4 regions of the Streptomyces sp. NPDC093085 genome follow, and region 3 is predicted to be linked to each of the others. Evidence: riboswitches for the same ligand, from Rfam matches in the RefSeq annotation. Region 3 holds a riboswitch; each other region holds the start of a gene.
The links. Region 3 has a riboswitch for cyclic di-AMP ahead of AB0O07_RS04040 (LysM peptidoglycan-binding domain-containing M23 family metallopeptidase). Riboswitches for the same ligand answer to the same signal wherever they lie in the genome.
Positions count from the first base shown of each region.

Region 1: linked by a shared signal. The riboswitch ahead of AB0O07_RS21130 (transglycosylase family protein) and the one ahead of AB0O07_RS04040 (LysM peptidoglycan-binding domain-containing M23 family metallopeptidase) in region 3 are both predicted to bind cyclic di-AMP.
Region 2: linked by a shared signal. The riboswitch ahead of AB0O07_RS32765 (M23 family metallopeptidase) and the one ahead of AB0O07_RS04040 (LysM peptidoglycan-binding domain-containing M23 family metallopeptidase) in region 3 are both predicted to bind cyclic di-AMP.
Region 4: linked by a shared signal. The riboswitch ahead of AB0O07_RS00990 (transglycosylase SLT domain-containing protein) and the one ahead of AB0O07_RS04040 (LysM peptidoglycan-binding domain-containing M23 family metallopeptidase) in region 3 are both predicted to bind cyclic di-AMP.

Region 1 is NZ_JBFBFB010000007.1:104,658-110,095, forward strand. It holds gene AB0O07_RS21120 (septum formation initiator family protein) at 123-596, opposite strand; gene eno (phosphopyruvate hydratase) at 859-2,154, opposite strand; gene AB0O07_RS21130 (transglycosylase family protein) at 2,354-3,112, opposite strand; cyclic di-AMP (ydaO/yuaA leader) riboswitch at 3,121-3,294, opposite strand; gene AB0O07_RS21135 (transglycosylase family protein) at 4,092-4,925, opposite strand; gene AB0O07_RS21140 (cytochrome P450) at 5,070-5,438, opposite strand, start outside.
Region 2 is NZ_JBFBFB010000018.1:17,994-23,431, forward strand. It holds gene AB0O07_RS32760 (PrsW family intramembrane metalloprotease) at 1-1,141, shown strand, start outside; gene AB0O07_RS32765 (M23 family metallopeptidase) at 1,250-2,263, opposite strand; cyclic di-AMP (ydaO/yuaA leader) riboswitch at 2,308-2,461, opposite strand; gene AB0O07_RS32770 (PP2C family protein-serine/threonine phosphatase) at 2,830-3,921, opposite strand; gene AB0O07_RS32775 (TipAS antibiotic-recognition domain-containing protein) at 4,342-5,097, opposite strand; tRNA gene AB0O07_RS32780 (tRNA-Met) at 5,281-5,354, opposite strand.
Region 3 is NZ_JBFBFB010000001.1:978,795-984,232, forward strand. It holds gene AB0O07_RS04020 (aspartate aminotransferase family protein) at 1-1,087, shown strand, start outside; gene AB0O07_RS04025 (XRE family transcriptional regulator) at 1,194-1,820, shown strand; gene AB0O07_RS04030 (DUF6126 family protein) at 1,958-2,071, shown strand; gene AB0O07_RS04035 (tyrosine-protein phosphatase) at 2,089-2,907, opposite strand; cyclic di-AMP (ydaO/yuaA leader) riboswitch at 3,369-3,532, shown strand; gene AB0O07_RS04040 (LysM peptidoglycan-binding domain-containing M23 family metallopeptidase) at 3,537-4,577, shown strand; gene AB0O07_RS04045 (SGNH/GDSL hydrolase family protein) at 4,837-5,438, shown strand, end outside.
Region 4 is NZ_JBFBFB010000001.1:224,853-230,290, forward strand. It holds gene AB0O07_RS00980 (RNA-guided endonuclease TnpB family protein) at 1-177, shown strand, start outside; gene AB0O07_RS00985 (helix-turn-helix domain-containing protein) at 212-1,186, opposite strand; cyclic di-AMP (ydaO/yuaA leader) riboswitch at 1,817-1,979, shown strand; gene AB0O07_RS00990 (transglycosylase SLT domain-containing protein) at 1,983-2,747, shown strand; gene AB0O07_RS00995 (amino acid permease) at 2,912-4,219, opposite strand; gene AB0O07_RS01000 (hypothetical protein) at 4,491-4,949, opposite strand; gene AB0O07_RS01005 (hypothetical protein) at 5,082-5,438, opposite strand, start outside.

The sequences.
Region 1 (5,438 bases), on a different contig from region 3:
TCGTACCGTCGTACGGAATGGTCGTGGAGGGTGGTAGATCGTCGTACTGGAGTCTGCCAGAGAGGGCGCGGGGCGTGTCGGCGTACCGGCGCACGGGGCACCGGGGGGCGTGCGGGGGCGCGTCAGCGCTCGGGGCGGTCCGCCTCGTCCACACCGTCCAGGACGTTCGAGTACCAGGGCCGGTCCGCCGCGCCCTGCTCGGCGCGCCGCTCCTCCGCCGCCTCCGGGTCGATGACGGTGAAACCCGTCTCCCCGGGCCGCAGATAGTGCAGGTGCTCGCGGGCCAGCCGCTCGATGTACGCGTCGTCCTGGAGCCGCGCCTTCTCGTCGCGCAACTCCTCCACCCGGCGCTGGGCCTCCTGGCTCAGCCGCTCCTGCTCGGCGATCTGGTTCCGCTGGGAGACGTACTCCCGCATCGGATACGCCAGCGCCACCACCAGGGTGCAGACGACCAGCGCGAGGAAGGCCGCCCGGCCGGTGAGCCGGGAGCGGCGGTCCTGGCGGCGGTTCTGCGAGCGGTAGACCCGGGCGGCGGTCTGCTCGCCGAGCAGCCGCAGCCTGGTCGAGGTGGAGAACCGGTCCCGGTTCCCGGCCATGGCCCGCCTCCGCTGTCTCGTGTCCGGTCGTATCCCGCCCGTACGTATGTACTTCTCGTACGGGCGGCACGTCCCTCTCGTACGGACGTCCCCGGATACGGTACGGGACCGCGGCCGGGGACGTACGGACGACGGGCGGACGGGCCGCCAGGACGAGGGGGACGGACGCCGCACGCCTCCGGGTTACGCGGAGTTATGCGGAACGCATCCCCTTAGTTGTTCGCGGAGCGCATCCTCTTAATCGTTCGCAGAGCGCATCCTCTTAATTGTTCGCAGAGCGAAACCGCGGGAAGGCGCTGCGGCCCGCGTACACCGCCGCGTCGTCGAGGATCTCCTCGATGCGCAGGAGCTGGTTGTACTTGGCGACGCGGTCCGAGCGGGCCGGGGCGCCGGTCTTGATCTGGCCGCAGTTCACGGCCACCGCGAGGTCGGCGATGGTGACGTCCTCGGTCTCGCCGGAGCGGTGGGACATCATGCACTTGAAGCCGTTGCGCTGGGCCAGCTCGACCGCGTCCAGGGTCTCGGTGAGCGAGCCGATCTGGTTGACCTTGACGAGCAGCGCGTTGGCCGAGCCCTCCTCGATGCCCCGGGCGAGGCGCTCGGGGTTGGTGACGAAGAGGTCGTCGCCGACGATCTGGACCTTGGCGCCCAGCTTGTCGGTGATGATCTTCCAGCCGTCCCAGTCGTCCTCGAAGAGCGGGTCCTCGATGGAGACGAGCGGGTAGGAGGCGACCAGCTCCTCGTAGTACTCGGTCATCTCGGCGGCCGAGCGCGTCTTGCCCTCGAACTCGTAGGAGCCGTCCTTGTAGAACTCGGACGCGGCGACGTCGAGCGCGAGCGCGATGTCACGGCCGGGGACGTACCCCGCCTCGTTGATCGCTTCGAGGATGAGGTCGAGCGCGGCGCGGTTGGACTCCAGGTTCGGCGCGAAGCCGCCCTCGTCGCCCAGTCCGGTGGAGAGGCCCTTCTGCTTCAGGACCTTCTTCAGCGTGTGGTAGACCTCGGCGCCCCAGCGCAGCGCCTCGGAGAAGGACTCCGCGCCGATCGGTGCGATCATGAACTCCTGGATGTCGACATTCGAGTCGGCGTGCGAGCCGCCGTTCAGGATGTTCATCATCGGAACGGGCAGCAGGTGCGCGTTCGGGCCGCCCAGGTAGCGGAAGAGCGGGAGGTCGGAGGCCTCGGAGGCGGCGTGCGCGACGGCGAGCGAGACGCCGAGGATGGCGTTGGCGCCGAGCGAGCCCTTGTTCTCCGTGGCGTCCAGGTCGATCATCGCCTGGTCGATCAGGCGCTGCTCGGTGGCGTCGTACCCGACCAGCTCGGGGCCGATCTGTTCGATGACGGCGAGGACGGCCTTCTCCACTCCCTTGCCCAGGTAGCGGCCGGCGTCCCCGTCACGGAGTTCTACGGCCTCGAACGCACCGGTGGAGGCACCGGAGGGAACGGCAGCACGGCCGGTGCTGCCGTCGTCGAGGCCGACCTCGACCTCGACCGTGGGGTTGCCTCGGGAGTCCAGGATTTCCCGGGCTACGACGACGTCGATGGACGGCACGAGCATCTCCTTCTGGGATGTGACGCGTGGTGCAGGGTCTCTTTGGCCTTGCGCCATGAGCCTAACCGGCTCCGGGCGGTGGACCAGCCCGTGCCCGCCCCGTAAGACGCGGGCCTGTCGTCCGGACAGGCCCGCGATGCGGCGTCTCCCCGGTGGGGCCCGGCCCGGCACGTCCGGGGGTGACGCGCCGGGCCGGCGGGAGGGGTCAGCTCAGGTGGAGCCGCTGACCCGGGTAGATGACATCGGCGTCACGGACGATGTCCTTGTTGAGGTCGAAGATCTTCTTCCAGCCGCCCTTGACCTTCTGGTCGAGGGCGATCTTCGAGAGGCTGTCGCCGGACTTGACCGTGTACTCGCCGTCGCCCTTCTTGATGGTGAAGGGGCGGCTCCGGTCGCGGGAGGCCGGCTGGGCGGCGTCGCGCGTGGAGCGCTGGCTCGGGGTGTAGCTCTGGGAACCCTGGGACTTCTGGGAGTTCTGGTAGTTCTGCGACTTCGTGGACTTCTGGGTGCCGGAGTAGCCGGAGCCCGAGGAGTTGCCGGAGCTTGCGGAGCCGGAACCGGAGCCGGAGCCGGACGAGCCGCCGTTGTACGAGGCGCCCGAGAGGTTGACGCCACAGCTCGGCCAGGCGCCCTTGCCCTGGCCCGCGAGGACCTTCTCGGCGACGGCTATCTGCTGGGACTTGGAGGCCTGGTCGGCGCGGGCGGCGTAGGCGGTGCCGCCGTACGCGGCCCAGGTGGAGCTGGTGAACTGGAGGCCGCCGTAGAAGCCGTTGCCCGTGTTGATCGCCCAGTTGCCGCCGGACTCGCACTGGGCCACCTGGTCCCACTCGGAGGCGGTGGCGGCGGAGGCCGCGGAGGCGCCGAGCAGGGGGGCGGCGACGGCGGCACCGGTGATGCCGGCGAACGTCACGTAGCGAACGGCCTTGGACGGGCGGCGGTGCTTGGACTGACCGGAACGCAGCAGCATGGAACACATCTCCTCACCGACGCCTACGAGGTGAGCTGTCGGGTTCGGGCCAAGGAGTCGCCCGGCCGTGTGCTCGCACACACGGCTTCACCCCGAGCCGGACGCCGGACGTCTCTCGACGACCGGGCCCGGCGAAGAACCAATGGGTCCCCCGCTCCTGCCTTCGGCGCTTGAAGCGACGACTACTCCCCCCGGCCGACGGCAGGATTCGGCGTGACGGTCGAGGAGGCCCGCGGTGCGAGCGGTTCAGACCGTAATCACAGCCCTGGCGGTTGTTCAAAGAAGCACATCCGGCATAAAACGCCCTTACCTCCTCCGACGGACAATACGTTTCCGCAGGTGAGAGGCGGGTTGGCCCAACCGGCGGGGCGAACAGCCCGAGTTGCGGCAAAGAGACCCTTGTCTCACTTGCCCAGAAGGGGACATACAGGAGCCAATTGACCGCGTCCCGGGGCCGGATCGAAGGCTCTGGCCAGGACGGACGCGGCGGCGACGGCGTCAACGGGGCAGCGTTCAAAGGGCGTCGCCGGCCGGGCCGCCGGGGCCGGCCGGGCCGTACGCCGGGTACGCCAGGCAGCCGCGCCCGCGCTCCGTCCCCGGACGGGCGTACCGGTCGGGCGCACAGGGAGGCCGGACGGAGGGCGGCCCGGCGCGCGCCCGGAGGCCGCCGGGTGCCGCCCGGAGGCCGCCGGGTGCCGCCCGGGCGCGGTCGGGTGCCGCCCGGGCGGGGTCGGGTGCCGCCCGGGCGCGGTCGGGGCGCCGGCGGGGTGCCGGCGGGGCTGCCGGCGGGGCTGCCGGCGGGCGGCACCCGGGCCCGCCCGGGCGAGCGCGTTCGGAGACGGCCACGGAGCCGCCGTGACCCCTTCCGCGGATACGGATACGGGCCCGGCCCGCCCCTCCTGGGGGTGCGGACCGGGCCCGTACGGGACCGTGAAGGGGACCTGGGATCAGGGAAGAGGAGAGACGCGGGGGCCGGTCAGACCCAGCCGCCGGAGACCTTCTGACCACCCGTCGCCAGCGAGAGGTGGTTGCCGACCGTGTTGGCGACGCGCTCCACCTCGCGCTCCACGCCCGCAGCGACCGAGCCGGCGTCCCGCCCGCCGCCCGCGTCGCGCGAGGCACGGCTGTCGTCGTCGCGCCCGTACGACCCGTCGCCCGGCGTGGCGCTCTCGTCGGCGGCCTGGCCGCGGTGCTTGCCCGAGCCGTCCTTCCCTTCGGACTCCTCCGCACCGGAAGCGGAACCGGTCGGTCCGGGGGCCGGGGTGGTGGCCGTCCCGGAGGGCTCCGTGCCGTCCGTACCGCTGCCCGTGCCCGTACCGCTGCCCGTGCCTGTCGAGGCGTCACCGGAGGGCGAGGTGGAGGCGGAGGGGTCGGCCGAGGGGGACTGGGAGCCCGAGCCCTTCTTCCCGTCCAGGGCGTCGGAGACCGCGCCGCCGACCGAGCCGAGCAGCCCGGAGACGGTGGCGCAGCTTCCCCACGCCTGCGCGCCCTGGGCGGCGAGCACCTTCTCGGCGACCACTATCTGCTGCGACCGGCTGGCGAGGTCGGGGCGGGCGGCGAACTCCGCGCCCCCGAAGGACTCCCAGGTCTCCTGGGACATCTGGAGCCCGCCGTAGAACCCGTTGCCGAGATCGGCGCTCCAGGCGCCGCCGCTCTCGCACTCGGCCACGCTGTCCCAGGTGGAGTTGTCCGCGGCGTTCGCGGCGCCGGCGCCGAGCAACGGGATCGCGATCGCGGATCCGGCCACCCCGGCGGCGACGAGAAGAGCAGGGGCCTGACGAGGTCGACGGTGTCGGCCGTTCCCGGACATGCGGTTGCCTTCCGTGTGACTGTTCATTCAACTCCGGCATGGTGTTGCCGGGTCGACGTGAACGTAGCGTTACTCGAACGCTTGTCACAAGTCGATGCAGCGGAGATCACGCAAAAGTCACAGCATTGACGATGCGTCAGGAAATTATCGGCCGGACAATGGCGTGAATCGCACCGGAAGTGTGCGCAATCCCCGCATGATGAGCCCGCCCCGCCAGCGCAAATCGGAAACATCTTCCGAAAGCCGCACATCGGGGAGACGGGTCAGCAGGGTGGCGAGCGCGGTGCGCCCCTCCAGGCGGGCGAGCGGCGCGCCGAGGCAGTAGTGGATGCCGTGCCCGTAGCCGAGGTGCTGATTGTCACTCCGGGCGAGGTCGAGGGTGTCGGCGTCCGAAAAGCGCGCCGGGTCGCGGTCGGCCGCCGCCAGCACCACGAGTACGGGGTCACCCGCCGCGATCCGCTGTCCGCCGAGCGTCAGCGGCTCGGTCGCGTAACGCCAGGTGGCCATCTCCAC
Region 2 (5,438 bases), on a different contig from region 3:
CGCGCTCGTACGGGAGCAGACCGGCCCGCAGGGCTTCCTGGTGGGGCTCGGGCTCGCCGTTCTGCCCGTACCCCTGCTGACGGCGTCGTTCCGCTGGCTGGACCGGGTCGAGCCGGGCCCGTGGACGAATCTGCTCTTCGCCTTCGCCTGGGGCGCCTTCGCGGCGGCGCTGGTGGCGATCATCGCCAACTCCTTCGCGACGGAGTGGATAGCCACCGCCACCGCCGACCCGGTCGGCGCGGAGTCGCTGGGCGCCACGGTGATAGCGCCGGTCGTGGAGGAGAGCGCGAAGGCCACCGCGATACTGCTGGTCTTCCTCTTCCGCAGGAGGAGCTTCACGGGGCTGGTCGACGGGGTGGTGATCGCGGGGTTCAGCGCCACCGGCTTCGCCTTCACGGAGAACATCCTCTATCTGGGCAGCGCCTACGGGGAGGACCAGAGCCGGGGGTACGCGGGGCTGAACTCGGTGACGGCCGCGACCTTCTTCGTACGGGTGGTGATGTCGCCGTTCGCGCACCCGCTCTTCACCGCGGCGACCGGGATCGGCTTCGGCCTGGCGGCGATGGCCGCGCGGCGCCAGAAGTTCCGGCGCGTGGTGCTGCCGCCGCTGGGCCTGCTGTTCGCGATGGGCATGCACGCGCTGTGGAACGGCTCGGCTTCGCTCTTCGGCCCGTTCGGCTTCTACGCGGTGTACGCGGTCTTCATGGTGCCGGTCTTCGGGCTGGTGACCTGGCTGGTGATCTGGAGCCGCCAGCGCGAGCTGCGCACCCTCGCCGCCGAGCTGCCCGCGTACGCGGCGGCGGGGTGGCTGGCCCCCGCCGTGCCCGTGGCGCTCTCCTCGATGCGGCTGCGCTCGATGGCGCGCGGCTTCGCCAACCGTACGCACGGCCCGGCGGCGGCGCGGGCGGTCGCGGAGTACGAGGGGTTCGCGACCTCGCTGGCGTTCCTGCGCCACCGGGCCGGGCGGGACCCGGTGGGGCCGGACTTCGTCGAGCGCGAGCAGGAGCTGCTGCACCATCTGTGGGAGCGGAAGGAGATAGCCGGGCCCGCGCTGACCCACGCGGCGCGGGCCGCCGGGCGCGTATGGGCGCCGCCGCCGTACATCGACTACGACGGCTACAACCCGTACCGCCAGTACTGATACACCCCGTACCGCCGGTACCGGCCGCACTGAGCCCCCGCCGGGAAGGGGCGGGGGCTCGGAGTCAGAGTGCGCGCGCGTACCCGTAGGGGTACGGCTCTGGCGTGCTCAGGGGTTGATGCCCTTGCCCTGGAGCCAGGCCATCGGGTCGATGCCCGTGCCGCCCGCCGTGTGGACCTCCAGGTGGAGGTGGGGGCCGGTGACATTGCCGGTCGCGCCGACGCGGCCGATGACATCGCCGGTGGAGACCTTCTGGCCGACGCTGACGGCGAGGGACGACTGGTGCGCGTACCAGACCTCCGTACCGTCCTCCAGCTCCAGGACCGTGCGGTAGCCGTACGAGCCCGACCAGCCGGCCGAGGTGACGGTGCCGCTGTGGACCGCCTTGATCGGCGTGCCGGTGGGCGCGGCGAAGTCCAGGCCGGTGTGGTAGCCGGAGGACCAGAGGGAGCCGGACTGACCGAAGGTGGAGGTGATGGTGTACGAGGAGGTCGGCAGCGAGTAGCTGGCCGCCAGCTTGGCGAGCCGCTCCTGCTCCGCCTTGATCTTCGCCTCGGCCTCGGCCTTCTTCTTCGCCGCCTCGATCTTCTTCTCGGCGTCGCTCAGGCGGGCCTTGGCCTGGCTCGCGGCCTTCTCGGCCGCGGCGTCCTCGGCCGCCGCCTTCTGCGTGGCGTCGGCGCTGGCCTGCTGCCGCTCGGCCTGCTGGATGATGCGGGCGCGGAGCGCCTCGCCGGCGTCGGTGGCGCCCTGCTCGGCCTCCGTGACGGTCAGCCCGGCGGAGGTCAGCGGCGCGTTGGCGAGCGGGTCGGTGGTCCCGGCCTCTTCGCCGCCGAGCGAGCCGATCCCGGGGAGGGACTTGGCGTCGGGGAGGCTGTCCGCGATGGCGTCGGGGAGGGATATGGAGACCGCGGGCTTGTCCTGGGCGGTGGCGATGCCGCCCGCGCCGACCGCGGCCATGACGCCGACGCCGAGGACGGTGGAGCTGCGGGCCAGCCCGTTGCGCTGCTTGGCCACCCGGTGCCTGCCGCGTACCGGCTGGATGGACTCCTCGGTGGGGTTCCACTCGCCCCAGGTGCCGGGCGCCTGGCTCGCACCGCCGCTGCCGAAGGCGGGGGTTTCGATGGTGGCCGTGGGGGCAGGCTGGTTGGACGCCACTGAGGCGTGCTCCTTTCCTTCCTTCTCGCCTACCGGGTTAGCTGACGGGTTCGGAGCAGGAAGGTCTCCTACGGATGTCCCCTGCCGCGCGGGCGGCAAGTAACTCCCGATTCACCCCAATTGGTGGTTCCCCGGTTCCCTCGCGGGATTCGGCGCATGCGCACGGTGCCGTCTCGGCGACGGCTGGGACAACCGCGCTGCGTTATCGAACGTTAATAGAGACCAGGGCCTTATTCCAAGCTGTTCCCGATGATCGTTAACGACTTCGCAACGGACGTACCCGGACACAAGAGCGCGCACTCGGGCGAGTTGAACGGGATTCGGGGCGGGTGACGTGACCACGCGCACGCGGCGCCCCGACTCCGCGCTATACGGAGGAACACCTTCCCGTCACCATGGGTGACAGCCGCCGTCACACTTCCCTCACGGGAACCCGTACGGGGCCCCGCACGGAGACTCTTACGTACCCCCTTACGGCCCCCCTTACGGACACCCCTACGGACACCCCTACGGGACGATCGGCACGGACACCCTTACGGGACGATCGGCATCGTCCTGCGCCGCTCCGGCTCCCCCCGCGCCGGCCGGCTCACCGCCAGCAGCGCCATGTCGTCCTGGCTGCCGCCGCCCGTGTGGAGCCGTACGTCGTCGATGAGCGCCTGGAGGAGTTCGTCGGGCCCCTGGAAGATCCGCCCGTCGAGCCGCTCGCGCGGCACGTAGAAGGCGCCACGGGCGTCCCGGGCCTCGCTGAGGCCGTCCGTGTAGAAGAGCAGCGTCGCCCCGTCGGGGTACGGCGCCTGCTCGGCCCGGTCCGGCCACGCGCCCAGTTCGCTCATGCCGAGCGGCAGCGCCGGATCCCTCGGCACCAGCGTCCGTACGGCGCCGTCGTGCCCCATCAGCAGCGGCTCGGGGTGGCCCCGGTTGACCAGCCGTACGACGCCCTCGCCGTGCGGGATCTCCGCCAGTACGGCCGTGGTGAACCCCTCGAAGACGTCGAGCCCGTCCCGCCGGGTGCCCTCCCGCAGCAGCGAGCGCTCCAGCCGCTCCGCGACCCCCTCCAAGGTGCCCTCCTGCTCGGCCGCCTCCCGGAACGACCCGATGATCACGGCGACCGCCTCGACCGCCTCAAGACCCTTGCCCCGTACGTCGCCGACCACCAGCCGCACCCCGTAGGGGGTGTCCTGGACGGCGAAGAGGTCACCGCCGATGAACGCCCCCTCCTGGGCCGCCTCGTACCGCGCGGCGATCCGGAGCCCGCCGATCCGTTCGGCGGGCCGGGGGAGCACGGCGCGCTGGGCGGTCTCCGCGATGATCCTGGCGGAGGCGAGCCGTTCGCCGCTCCGTCTGACGACCCCGTTGATGTAGAGCGCGAGGGCGGAGACGACGAGCACGGTGAGGAGTTCGCTGGTCGCCGTCACCGTGTAGAGCGAGTCCGTCTTGATCCGGAGCCCCGTCTCGGCGCCGAGCGAGAACACCGCCACCAGCAGGGTGCCCACCATCGGGTAGAACGGGGCCGCGATCAGCGGGGCGGCGGCGAAGAACGGCGCCGCGGTGACCCGGGCCGGGGTGACCACGTCCAGGACCACCCCGCCGATGATGACCAGGGCGGGGAGCACCCGGACGATCCTGCGGCCGGCGCGGGCCCGCCCGTACGCGAGGAGCCCGTGCGGCCCGTGGGGCCCGTAGGGGGCGCCCTCCGGGAGCCCGTTGTGCGCCCCTTCCGGGGCCAGGGCGAGTTCCTCGACCAGATGGCGCTGGTGGCGCCGGTTCCGCCGGCGCCGGTGGACGGTGTCGCGGACGTACCCGGCGGCCGCCCGGAACCCCGCGGACGCCCGGCCGCCGGCGCCGCCGCCACCGGGGCGCTCCGCGTTCTTCCTGACCTTCCCCACCAGTCGTCTCCTGCCCGGTCCGCCGACGGCTGCGGACGGTACCCGCACACCCTCCAGGCTGGCCGCCACCGCTCGGGGCGGCGACCGCCGTCGGCCGTACGGGCTACGGAGCCGCCGGTGGCGGCCGGTGGGGCTCCGTAACTCCTCCGCAGGTTCTCAGCCGGTCAGGTGGCGCTCGGCGTACACCTTCATGGCGTCCCGCACGAGCACAGCCGTACCTTCACCGTACTTGTCATAGTTCGCGGCGAAACGTGGATCTTCGACATACATGGCCGTGACACCGATGACATAGGCCCTGGTGGGCTCCATGGTCACCGAGAGCCACGCGCAGTGGCGCCGGGCGATCTCCTGCGCCTCGTCGCTCTCCGGGCCGTACCCGGCCGCCTTCGCGCTCCCCCAGTCGCGGGCGATCGCCTCGTGCCGCTCCTGGAACGCGCGGCGCTCCTCCTCGCCGAGCGAGCGCCACCACCGGTCGCCCTTCTCGTACGCGTCGCGCCCCCACCGCTCGGTGACCTCCTCCGCGTACCGGGTGTGCGCGAAACCGTCGAACACTTCCTCTGCCATGAGTTCCTCTCCGTTCTCGGTTTTGTGGAGAGTGGTCCGTACGGACACGATCAGCCGCCCGATCCGCTCGCGCTCCCGCTCCAGCAGCTCCAGATGGCCCCGGAGGGCCGCCACGGTCTCCCGCCGGCCGTCCTGGCCGTCGAGAATCCGCCCGATGTCCGGCAGCCCGAGCCCGAGCCCGCGCAGCAGCAGAATCCGCTGGAGCCGGACCAGGGCGTCCTGGTCGTAGTACCGGTAGCCGTTGGCCCCGGTCCTGGTGGGGACCAGCAGGCCGAGCTCCCCGTAGTGGCGGAGCGTGCGGCTGGTGGTACCGGCCTTCTTCGCGATGTCCTGGATCGACCACTCCATGACGTTCACGGTAGAAGTTGACGTTACGTAAAGGTCAAGCGGAATGCGCAGGCGTTCGGCACGCGGAGGCGTCCGGGAACGCGAAGGCGCTGCCCGATTCAAGGCACCGGGCACGACGAAGGCACCGGGCACGACGAAGGCCCGGATCCTCGATGAGGATCCGGGCCTTGCGTTTTCCACGAGTAGCGGGGACAGGATTTGAACCTGCGACCTCTGGGTTATGAGCCCAGCGAGCTACCGAGCTGCTCCACCCCGCGTCGGTGAACACAACTCTACGCCATCGGGAGCGGGCCCATGACCACCTGGGGACGGCCACCGGCCGGCGGCCACCTGGGGACGGC
Region 3 (5,438 bases):
GCTCCCCGGCCTCCTCGCCGAGCGCCTGCTCGCGCACACCCCCCACCTGGACCGGGTGTTCTTCGGCAACAGCGGTACGGAAGCCGTCGAGACCGCCCTGAAGTTCGCCCGGTACGCCACCGGGCGGACCAGGATCCTCTACTGCGGCCACGCCTTCCACGGGCTGACCACCGGCTCGCTCTCGGTCAACGGCGAGGACGGCTTCCGGGACGGCTTCGCCCCGCTGCTGCCCGACACCGAGATCCCGCTCGGCGACCTCGGCGCGCTCGAACGCGAGCTGGCCCGGGGCGATGTGGCCGGCTTCGTCGTGGAGCCGATCCAGGGCAAGGGCGTGCACGCCGCGCCGCCCGGCTTCCTGAAGGCCGCGCAGGAGCTGCTCCACCGGCACAAGGCGCTGCTCATCGTCGACGAGGTGCAGACCGGACTCGGCAGGACCGGCGACTTCTACGCGTACCAGCACGAGGCGGGCGTGGAGCCGGATCTCGTCTGTGTGGCCAAGGCGCTCTCCGGGGGGTATGTGCCGGTCGGCGCGACCCTCGGCAAGGAGTGGATCTTCCGGCGCGTCTACTCCTCCATGGACCGGGTCCTGGTGCACTCCGCGAGCTTCGGCTCCAACGCCCAGGCCATGGCGGCCGGTCTCGCCGTGCTCGCGGTGATGGAGGACGAGGGGACGGTCGCCAACGCCCGGGCCACCGGGGAGCTGCTGAGATCACGGCTGGCCGCCCTCGTGGACCGTTACGAGCTGCTGCACGACGTGCGCGGCCGGGGGCTGATGGTCGGGATCGAGTTCGGCCGGCCGCACTCGATCGCCCTGCGCGGCCGGTGGGCGATGCTCCAGGCGGCCCGTAAGGGGCTCTTCGCGCAGATGGTCGTCGTACCGTTGCTCCAGAAGCACCGGATCCTCACCCAGGTCTCCGGCGACCACCTCGAAGTGATCAAACTGATTCCGCCATTGATCATCGGCGAACGCGAGGTGGACCGGTTCGTCACCGCCTTCACCGCCGTGATGGACGACGCCCACAGCGGCGGCGGACTGATGTGGGACTTCGGCAGGACCCTGGTCAAGCAGGCCGTCGCCAACCGGTAGCGTCCGCCGGAGGCGCCTCCGGGGGAGTTGGCCGATCCCCGACGGTCCACTGTGCCTCCAGGGCAAGAAATTTGCCCTGGAGGAAAGCGTCTGGCGCAATAGTCCTATGAGCCCACCCGCTGCCGGAGAGTCGGCCGACGAACTGCCCGACCAGGTGCCGGACATCGCGCCCCGCCTGCGCGCACTGCGCCGTGGCCGGCGGCTCACCCTGGAGGCCGCCGCGCGGCGCGCCGGGCTCTCGCCCGCCCATCTCTCCCGGCTGGAGACGGGCCACCGGCACCCCTCGCTCCCCATGCTGCTGGGGCTCGCCCGGATCTACGGGACGACCGTCTCCGAGCTCCTCGGCGAGGTCCCGCCGGAGCGGCAGCCCATCATCCGGGGCAGCCGGGCGGAGCCCGTGGAGGCCGACGGCTGGACGTACCAGCAGGCCGGCGGCGCCGGGCGGGCCATGCAGCCGCTCCGTCTCGAAGTGCCGTACGGAGCGGCCCAGGGCGAGCTGGTCCGGGTCCACCCGGGCGAGGAGTGGCTGTACGTACTCGACGGGCGGCTCCGGCTGAGCCTGGGCGACACCACGTATCTGCTCGGCCCCGGGGACAGCGCGCACTTCGACTCCCTCACCCCGCACCGGATGGGCGCGGCGGGACCCGAGGGGGCCGGGCTGCTCTTCGTCCACACCCTGCTCCAGAGCCCGTCCGCCGATCTCTGTGTCGGCGACTCGGCCCACCCCTTCTGACCCGGCCCCGACCCCGATCCGACCCCGACGACCATGGAGAGAGATCCGCCATGCCCCCGACACCGCACCCGGAACCACGGACCGAGCCGCCGGCGGAACCGCCGGTGGGAGCGCCTGCGGACGGTCCCGGGCCGGTCATGGACGAGGAGCGGAAGTTCCCGCGCGGGCTGGTGATCCGGCTCTTCGTCTATCTGATCGCCGGCCATGTCTTCGCGGCCTTCCTCTACCTCCTCTTCACCGTCGGCGAGTAGCGCCCGGGGCGGGGGCGTCAGGCCGTGCCGGTGTCGACCAGACGAGCGCGCAGCCGCTCGCGGGTGGCGGGCGCCAGCCCCAGGCCCTCGGAGAGATACCGGTCGGCCGAGCCCCAGTTCCGCTCGATGGTCTCGAAGGCCGCCGCCAGATAGCCGGCCCGGGCGTCGAAGAGCGGGCCGAGCAGTTCGGCCGCCTCCGCCGGCACCTCGTCGGCCACCCCGTCGCCCCGGTGGAAGGTGTAACGGCGGTGCGGGTCGTTCGACTTGAGGTAGTCCGCCTCGATCGCGTCCCGCTCGGCCCCGACCGCGAGCAGCACCACGGCGACGGAGATCCCCGCCCGGTCCTTGCCCGCAGCGCAGTGCAGCAGCGCGGGCACGCTGTCCTCGGCGAGCGCGTGCAGCAGCCGGCCGTGTTCGGCCGTGCGCCCGGTCACGATCGTGCGGTACGAGGCGGTCATCCGGGCCGCCGCGGCGCCGTCCGAGAGAAGCGAGCGGAGGGTCGCGAGATCGCCGTTCCGGACCATGTGCCAGAACTCGGCGCCCTCGGCCGGATCGGAGAGCGGAATGTTCACGTTGCGTACGCCCGCGAGTTCCACATCCTCGCCGTCGAGCTTGATATCGGCGGAATTCCGGAAGTCGAAAACGGTGTGCAGTCCGAGACCGGAGAGAAAGGCGGAGTCGTCGGCGGTCGCCCGGGCGAGATGCCCGCTGCGGTAGAGCGCCCCGTACCGTATCCGCCCCCCGTCCACCGTCGGCAGCCCGCCGACATCGCGGAAGTTGCGCACTCCGGACAGCTCGGGCTCGGTGGCCGGGACCTGCGGCGACTGCTGCGTCACGCCTGCTCCTCCGGGTCTTCTGCCGTCGGCGCTGCTCGCCGGCGGCGTCGGTCCCGACCCTACGACATGGGGACGCGCCGTCCCATGGGGCCGAGGGACGACCGAGGGGGCCGGGGTGCTGACCCGTCGGGAGGGAATAAAACGCCTAAATCATCACCTGTCCGTCTTGGGTGATTGCGCACAACCTGCCCCGTTCCCGGGGGAGATGGGGGGCGTGTGGTGAGCAGGATCATATCCGTGACGTTCCGTGGCGGTGGGGCGAAAGGGAAAGGCGAACTCGAAAGGGAATTGAAGCGCCGCCTCCACACAGGGTGACGGGCGATCTTCGGGTGACGACGGACCGGCGGGGAGCGCGCCTTGTCCAGGGAACAGGGATGGCTTGTTCCGGCCGTCGCACTCGCCTACGTTCACCAGCAATCCGGGCGGAACGCCGAATCCTGCCGCCGCCCCGGGGACCACCATCCATCCGAACACTTCACGCGTGGCAGGAGCGGGGGACCCAGGTAGTACGCCGTTCCGGTGCCCCGGCACCGGGGACGGCTCGGGGTGAAGTCGCGCACCACGCGCGGCCGGGCAACTCCAGCCCGAACCCGACAGCTCACCTCGCAGGCGCCGGAGAGGAACGCGACATGTCCGCGAAGGGCAAGCACCGCCGCCCCAAGTCCCATCCGTTCTCCCGCCGGTTCTTCGCCGCGTCCACCGGCGGCGCCGCCATCGCCCTGCCGCTCATCGGCGCCACCGGCGCCCACGCGGCGCAGCCGGCCGCACCCGCCGCCGTACCGGAGACCGCGCCCGCCGCGCACACCGCCCCGGCCGCGTTCCGGGCGGCGCCCGCCGGGACGGAGGCGGCCTCCGCGACCCAGGTGTCCCGGACGGCCACCACCACCGTACGGACCTACTCCGTGGTCGCCGGGGACTACCTCGCCAAGATCGCCGACGAGCAGCATGTCCAGGGCGGCTGGCAGCGGCTGTACGAGGACAACCGGCAGGCCGTGGGGGCCGATCCGGGGCTGATCCACCCCGGCCTGAAGCTCACCATCGGCGCGAAGGCGACCGCCCGCTCGCAGTCGTCCGCCGGGCTCGCACGCTCCGCCACCCCCGAGAAGCCCGCCGCGCCGGCGCGCCCGGCGGAGAGCGCGAAGCAGTCGGAGCCCACCAGGTCTTCGAACTCCGGAGGCTCCGCGAAGACTTCCGCGTCGTCCGGACCGGCCACCTCGTCGAACACGTCGGGCTCGGCGGACTCCTCGTCGCAGCGCTCCACCGCCGCCTTCACCCTGCCGGTGGACGGCGTCGGGATCGGCACCCCGTACCGCGCCTCGGGCTCCAACTGGTCCAGCGGCTACCACACCGGCGTGGACTTCGTGGCCTCCTCCGGCACCACCGTCAAGGCGGTCGGCGCGGGCACCGTCGTGACCGCCGGGTGGGGCGGCGCGTACGGCAACCAGGTCGTCATCCGGCACGACAACGGCATGTACTCGCAGTACGCGCACCTCTCCCAGCTCTCCGTCTCGGCCGGCCAGACCGTCTCCACCGGTCAGCAGATAGGGCTCTCCGGCGCCACCGGCAATGTGACCGGACCGCACCTGCACTTCGAGATCCGCACCGGCCCCGATTACGGCTCGGACGTGGACCCGCTGGCCTTCCTCCGGCAGCAGGGCGTCTCCGTCTGACCGGCACTTTTCAGGACGCCGCCCGGCACCTCGGCAGGTGCCGGGCGGCGTCGTTCCCGTCCGCCGGCCTTCCCGCATCTCCCGTCGCTCCCGGTATTCCCGGTTCCGGGGAGAACGGGCAATGTTCTTTCTCACCCCGCGTCAACCCCCGCCTACGGTCGCGTAGGTCACATCACCAGGGGGAAAATTCCCGGTTGTGGCAGATGAATCGAGAGCGAGCGGCAGCAGAGCGGGCAGAGCGAGGACGGGGCACGACACCGTGTTCGCGTCGTACGCGGCGATAGGCGACAGCTTCACGGAGGGCGTGGGGGATCCGGGGCCCGACGGGCGCTTCGTCGGCTGGGCGGACCGGCTCGCGGTCCTCCTCGCCGACCGGCTCCCGGCGCCCGGCGCGGACGCGGACCCGGTGCACGGGGACTTCCGCTACGCCAACCTCGCCGTACGGGGCAGACTCCTCGACCAGATCGTCGAGGAGCAGATCCCCCGGGCCCGGGAACTCGCCCCGGACCTGGTGACCTTCTGCGCGGGCGGCAACGACATCCTCCGCCCCGGCACCGACCCCGACGATGTCGCCGAGCGCTTCGAGCGGGCCGTCGCCGAACTCACCGGCGCCGTCGGCACGGTCATGCTCGCCACCGGGTTCGACACCCGGGGCGTGCCGGTACTGCGCCATCTGCGGGGCAAGATCGCCACGTTCAACGAGCACACCCGGGCCATCGCCGACCGGTACGGCTGCCCCGTGCTCGACCTCTGGTCCCTCAGGACCGTCCAGGACCGGAGGGCCTGGGACGACGACCGGCTCCACCTCTCGCCCGAGGGGCACACCCGGGTCGCGCTCCGCGCCGGGCAGGTGCTGGGCGT
Region 4 (5,438 bases), 750 kb from region 3:
ACGTGTGGGGCGTGCGGGTCGGTCCTGGACCGGGACATCAACGCGGCGGTCAACGTCGCGAAGGCGGCCGGACTGGCCGTGTCAGCCTGTGGAGCGCGGGTAAGACCGGAACTCGTCCCGGCACCGCGCGGCGAAGCAGGAACCCACCCGACACCGCAGCCTTCAACGGCGCGGTAGGCGGGAATCGCCGTCCTTCAGGGCAGCGAGGATGTCAATCCCCTACGGGCAGCGCCCGGTGGCGGTACTCGCTCGGCGGCATGCCGTGGCCGGTGCGGAACGCCCGGGTGAAGTCGGCCGCGTGGGTGAAGCCCCAGGTGGTGGCGATGGCGTGGATGGGCCGGGCCCGCAGCGAGGGATCGGCGAGATCCCGGCGGGCCCGGTCGAGGCGCTGCCTCCTGATCCAGCCGGAGACCGTGGTGTCCTGACCGTGGAAGAGCCGGTGCAGGGTGCGGGTGGAGATGTGGTGGGCCGCGGCGATCCGGGCGGGGGTGAGGTCCGGGTCCCCCAGGTGCCGGTGGATGTACGCGCGGACCTTGAGGAGCAGCACGTCCGGGGCGGCCTCGGGCGGCGTCTCCGCCCCGAGGTGGTGGCCGAGGAGCGCGCTCACCAGATCGATGGTGACCCCGCCGATCCGCGCGGCGTCCGCCGGGCCGTAGCGGGTCGGGTCGGTGGTGAGCCCGACGAGGAAGCGGCTCAGCAGCCCGCCGATCCCGCTCCGGCCGGGTAACGCCACGGCGAGCAGCGAGTCCCCCTGGCCGGCGGGAAGCCGCAGCATGGCCCGGGGGAAGAGCGCCTGGACCATCGTGGTGGTGCCGTCCCCGTCCGGGCCCATCCGGCCGTGGAGGGGATGGGAGGTGGAGGTGAGCACCAGGCTGCCGGCGGGCAGGTCCGCCTCGCGCCCGGACTGGACGGCGCCCGCCTGTCCGCTCCGGGTGTAACTGAGGTTGTACTGCTCCGGATCGGAGTGCCGGACCATCTTCGGCGTACGGTCGCTGACGAGCGACGTGCACCCCGCCACGGTCACCGTCACCGGGCCGAGACCCACCGCCTGAAGGTTCCCCCGGAAGTCTTCGGCGTGCTCGGAGCTGATTCTCGTGGGTGCGTGGCTCGCGCAGGCCATCTCACGCCAGCGCTCGAATCTCTCCGGTGCCGGATGGTCCTCCGCGCGGAAAAGTGTCTCGATCATCTGTCCCCCCGACAGTGATACCGACGCGGCGCCGGCTCTCGTCCCGGCCGCTCGCACGTGGTGTTGACAGCACCGTGGCAGAGGGGCGATGACGCGTCATCATGGCTCACCCTGAGGCGCCGTTCTCTGGCGTGAAAAGTGCGGTACGCGGGTGCCGGACGGCTGTTCCGTATTCCCGGAACGCGAATTCCGCGATCACGGACGGGGCGTCAGGAAAGGTGGCCGGCGGGTGTATTCATCCGCTCCGGCTGGCGCATTCCTTTCCGTGGTGCGCAGTTGAGGGCGTGCCGGGAATTCCCGGGCAGATCACGGAGTGGCGAAGTGCCCCTTAAGGGCGTTTTGGTGGTATTTGCCGGTAAAGGTGCGTAGAGGCTTTTGGGGGTAACTTGCGCTCTCTGTAGCGCTTTGAGGGTCCGATAAGTCCGATGTATTCGTGACGTGTGTCACGTGGGCGATGGTGGGCGGGTCCGGCCGGTGGGGGTGCTTTCTCTCGTGGGGGAGGAAAGTTGAGTTCCCGGAGCCGTTCCGATGGGGGGAATAAGCCGAGAAGGCGGAACTTGTGCGGTCCTGGCATCTCGCTTACGTTCTCGTCCATCCGGATGGACCGCCCAATCCTGCCGCTGTCCGGATATCGACCCGACACCTAATCCGTCAGCAGGCAGGAGCGGGGGACCCAGGTAGTACGCCGGTCCGGAATTCCGGAGCGGCTAGGGGTGAAGTCGCGCGACCGCGTGGCCGGGCATCTCCAGCCCGAACCCGACAGCTCACCTCGCAGGCGACGGAGAGGGAATTCGTCGTGCCCAGAAACGCCAAGCACCGCCGTTCCAGAACCGGCTCGATCGTCCGACGCGTGGTCGCGCTGGGCACCGGGGGCGCCGCGCTCGCCGCGCTTCCGCTGGTGTCCGCCGGTGCCGCCCAGGCGGCGCCCGTCACGGCGGAGACCTCCGCCGCGCGGGCCACCGTTCCCGCCGCCGTCACCGCCTCCCCGGAGTCCACGGAGTCCACCCCCGCGACCTATGTCGTGGTGTACGGCGACTCGCTCTCCAAGATCGCCAAGGCGCACTCGCTCAGCGGCGGCTGGCAGAAGCTGTACGAGGACAACCGGGCCGCCATCGGCTCCAACCCGTCCCTCGTCCAGCCCGGCCTGAAGCTCACCCTCGGCAAGGCCACCTCCGGCGCCGGGAAGAGCGCCGCGTCCGCCAAGACGGCTGTCGCCACCGAGGTCGTCGCCAAGACCTACAGCAACAACCTGGACGGCTGGATCCGCGAGTCGCTGGACGTCATGGCCCAGCACGGGATCCCCGGCAGCTACGAGGGCATCCACCGCAACATCATGCGGGAGTCCTCCGGCAACCCGTACGCGATCAACAACTGGGACATCAACGCCCAGAACGGCGTCCCGTCCAAGGGGCTGCTCCAGGTCATCGCCCCGACGTTCCAGGCGTACCACGTGCCCGGCACGGCGTACGACGCCTACGACCCGGTCGCCAACATCACCGCCGCGTGCAACTACGCCGCCGCGCGGTACGGCTCGATCGACAACGTGAACGGCCCCTACTAGGCCGGACGCGTTCCGGCCCCGAGACCGCAGGCCGGACATATCGCTCTGTAACGTCACATATGCCTCGGCCCCGCCACCCGTCATGGGCGGCGGGGCCGAGGCATGTGCCGTGCGTGCCGTGCGTGCTGTGCGTGCCGTGCCTGCGGTACGTACGGCGCGACGGGTCACCCGCGCCGCGCGCGTACCTCCCGTATCCCCGCCACCATCAGCACCAGCGCCGTCGCGCCCAGCGACCACAGGAGCTGGGGGCGGGCCACGTCGTCCGTCAGCATCAGGACGACCACCACCGCGATCACACCCAGCGTGAGCCAGGTCAGCCCCGGGAAGAGCCACATCCGCAGGGTCAGCCGCTCCGGGGCCTCCCGCTCGAACCGGGGGCGGAGCCGGAGCTGGGACGCCGCGATCATCGCCCAGACGAAGAGCAGCACCGCGCCGACCGCGTTGAGCAGGTAGAGGAAGATCGAATCGGGCCACTCCAGGTTGAGCAGGACCGAGACGAACCCGAACGCCACCGACGCCAGCACCGCGCGCCGGGGCACGCCCGCGCCGCTCACCCGGGTCAGCCCCCTCGGCGCCTCCCCGCGCTCCGCCAGCGAGAAGATCATCCGCGAGGAGCCGTAGAGGTTGGCGTTGAGCGCCGAGAGCAGCGCCACGAACACCACGATGTTCATCACCTGCCCCGCCGACGGGATCCCGATCGCGTCCAGCACGGTGACATAGGGGCTGAGCCCGGCCCGCTGCGCCGTCCACGGCAGCACGGTCACGATCACCGCCATCGACCCCACGTAGAAGAAGAGGATCCGGACGACCGCGCTCCGTACCGCGCGGGCCACCGAGCGCACCGGGTCGTCGGACTCGGCCGCCGCGATCGTGACGACCTCCAGACCGCCGAAGGCGAAGACCACGGCGAGCACCCCGGAGATGACGCCCTGCCAGCCGTTCGGCAGGAAGCCGCCGTGGCCGGTGAGGTTGGCCGGACCGGCGGAGTGGGTGTCGGGGAGGACACCGAGGATCGCGAGCACCCCGAGGACCAGGAACGCGACGATCGCGAAGACCTTCAGTGCCGCGAAGGAGAACTCGAACTCGCCGAAGTTCTTCACGGCGGCGAGGTTCGCCCCGGTGAACACCAGCATGAAGATCAGCACCCACCCCCACTGCGGTACCGAGGGCAGCCAGCCGTGGGCGATCGTGGCCGCGCCGGTGGCCTCCACGGCGAGCACGACGACCAGCAGGAACCAGTACAGCCACCCCACGCTGAACCCGGCCCAGCGGCCGAGCGCCCGCTCGGCGTGGACGGAGAACGAGCCCGAGGCGGGCATCGCCGTCGACATCTCGCCGAGCATCCGCATCACGCACATCGCGAGCCCGCCCGCGATCAGATACGAGACGACGATCCCGGGCCCGGCCACCGCGATCCCGGCGCCCGAGCCGACGAAGAGCCCGGCGCCGATCACCCCGCCGAGCCCGAGCATGGTGAGGTGGCGCTGCTTGAGCCCGCCGGCCAGCGGCTCGCCGGACGCGCCGGGCCCGTCGGCCGGGGCCGAGGGGGCGGCCGGGGGAGTGGTGGGGGGTGGTGCTGGAGTGCTCATGGGGGGTTCAGGGCTGCTTTCGGAGGGGACGAGCCGGTACGTACCGGCTCGTCGCAGTCTCTCCGGAGGGCCCCCTCCCAGGCAAAATGAATATCGTCGGAAGCGGGCGGGGCGGGGCGCGGCTCCCCGCTCGGGGCGGCCCGGCCCGGCCGCCTCAGGCGGTGCCCGGAGCCTCAGGAGCCTCCGGGGCCTCAGCGCGGTAGGTCGGGGAGCCCGGGATGGAGCCGCCCGTCCTGGTGACCGCCGGGTCCAGCTCCGTGATCGTGAGCTGGAAGCCGAGCGGACGGCGGGCGGCCAGCGGGGCCAGGGTCCGCTCCGCCGCCGCGAACATCTCGTCCGCGACCCGGCTCCGCACCTCGTCGGGACGGCCCGGCATGATCATCAGCTTGATCTGCACATGGCCGCTGCCGGGGCCGCTCTCCGGGCGGTCGGCCACCCGGCACGCCGTCGCCGGTACGGCCAGGGTGCGGGTCCCCCAGCGGGGGAAGACGCCCAGGCCGAGCGCGGTCTCGTGGAGGTCGCCGAGGAGCGTGTCGACGTCCAGCTCGTCGGCCAGGTCCGGGGTGTACTCGACGGTGATGTGCGGCACCTTCGGTCTCGCTTTCATGTCCATGGCGGGTCCGTACGGAGGCGCCGGGCGGCCCCGGCCCCGCGTCGAGTCTGCCCCTACCCCTCCCGGAGCCGCACCCCCGCCCCCGTCACCCCGCCCCGTCACCCCGCCTCGGTCACCCCGTACCCCTTCCGCTCAGGCGAACTTGGCGCTGACCGCCTGGTAGATCGCCTTCGCGCCGCGCCCCAGATGCGGCCCGGCCAGCCAGGTCTGCGCGCTCGGGCCGATCGACGTGTTGCTCACCAGCGCGGGCCGCCCCTCCGCGTCCTCGATGAACCAGCCGCCCCCGGAGGACCCGCCGGTCATGGTGCAGCCGATCCGGTACAGCGACGGCTGGTCGTCCCGGACCGAGAGCCGGCCAGGCCGGTCCCGGCAGATGAACATCCGCTCCCCGTCGAAGGGCGGCGCCGCCGGATACCCCCAGACGCCCATCCCCGCGATCTTCGTCGCCGACGGCGCGTCGAACATCACCCGGGACGCGCCGCCCACCGT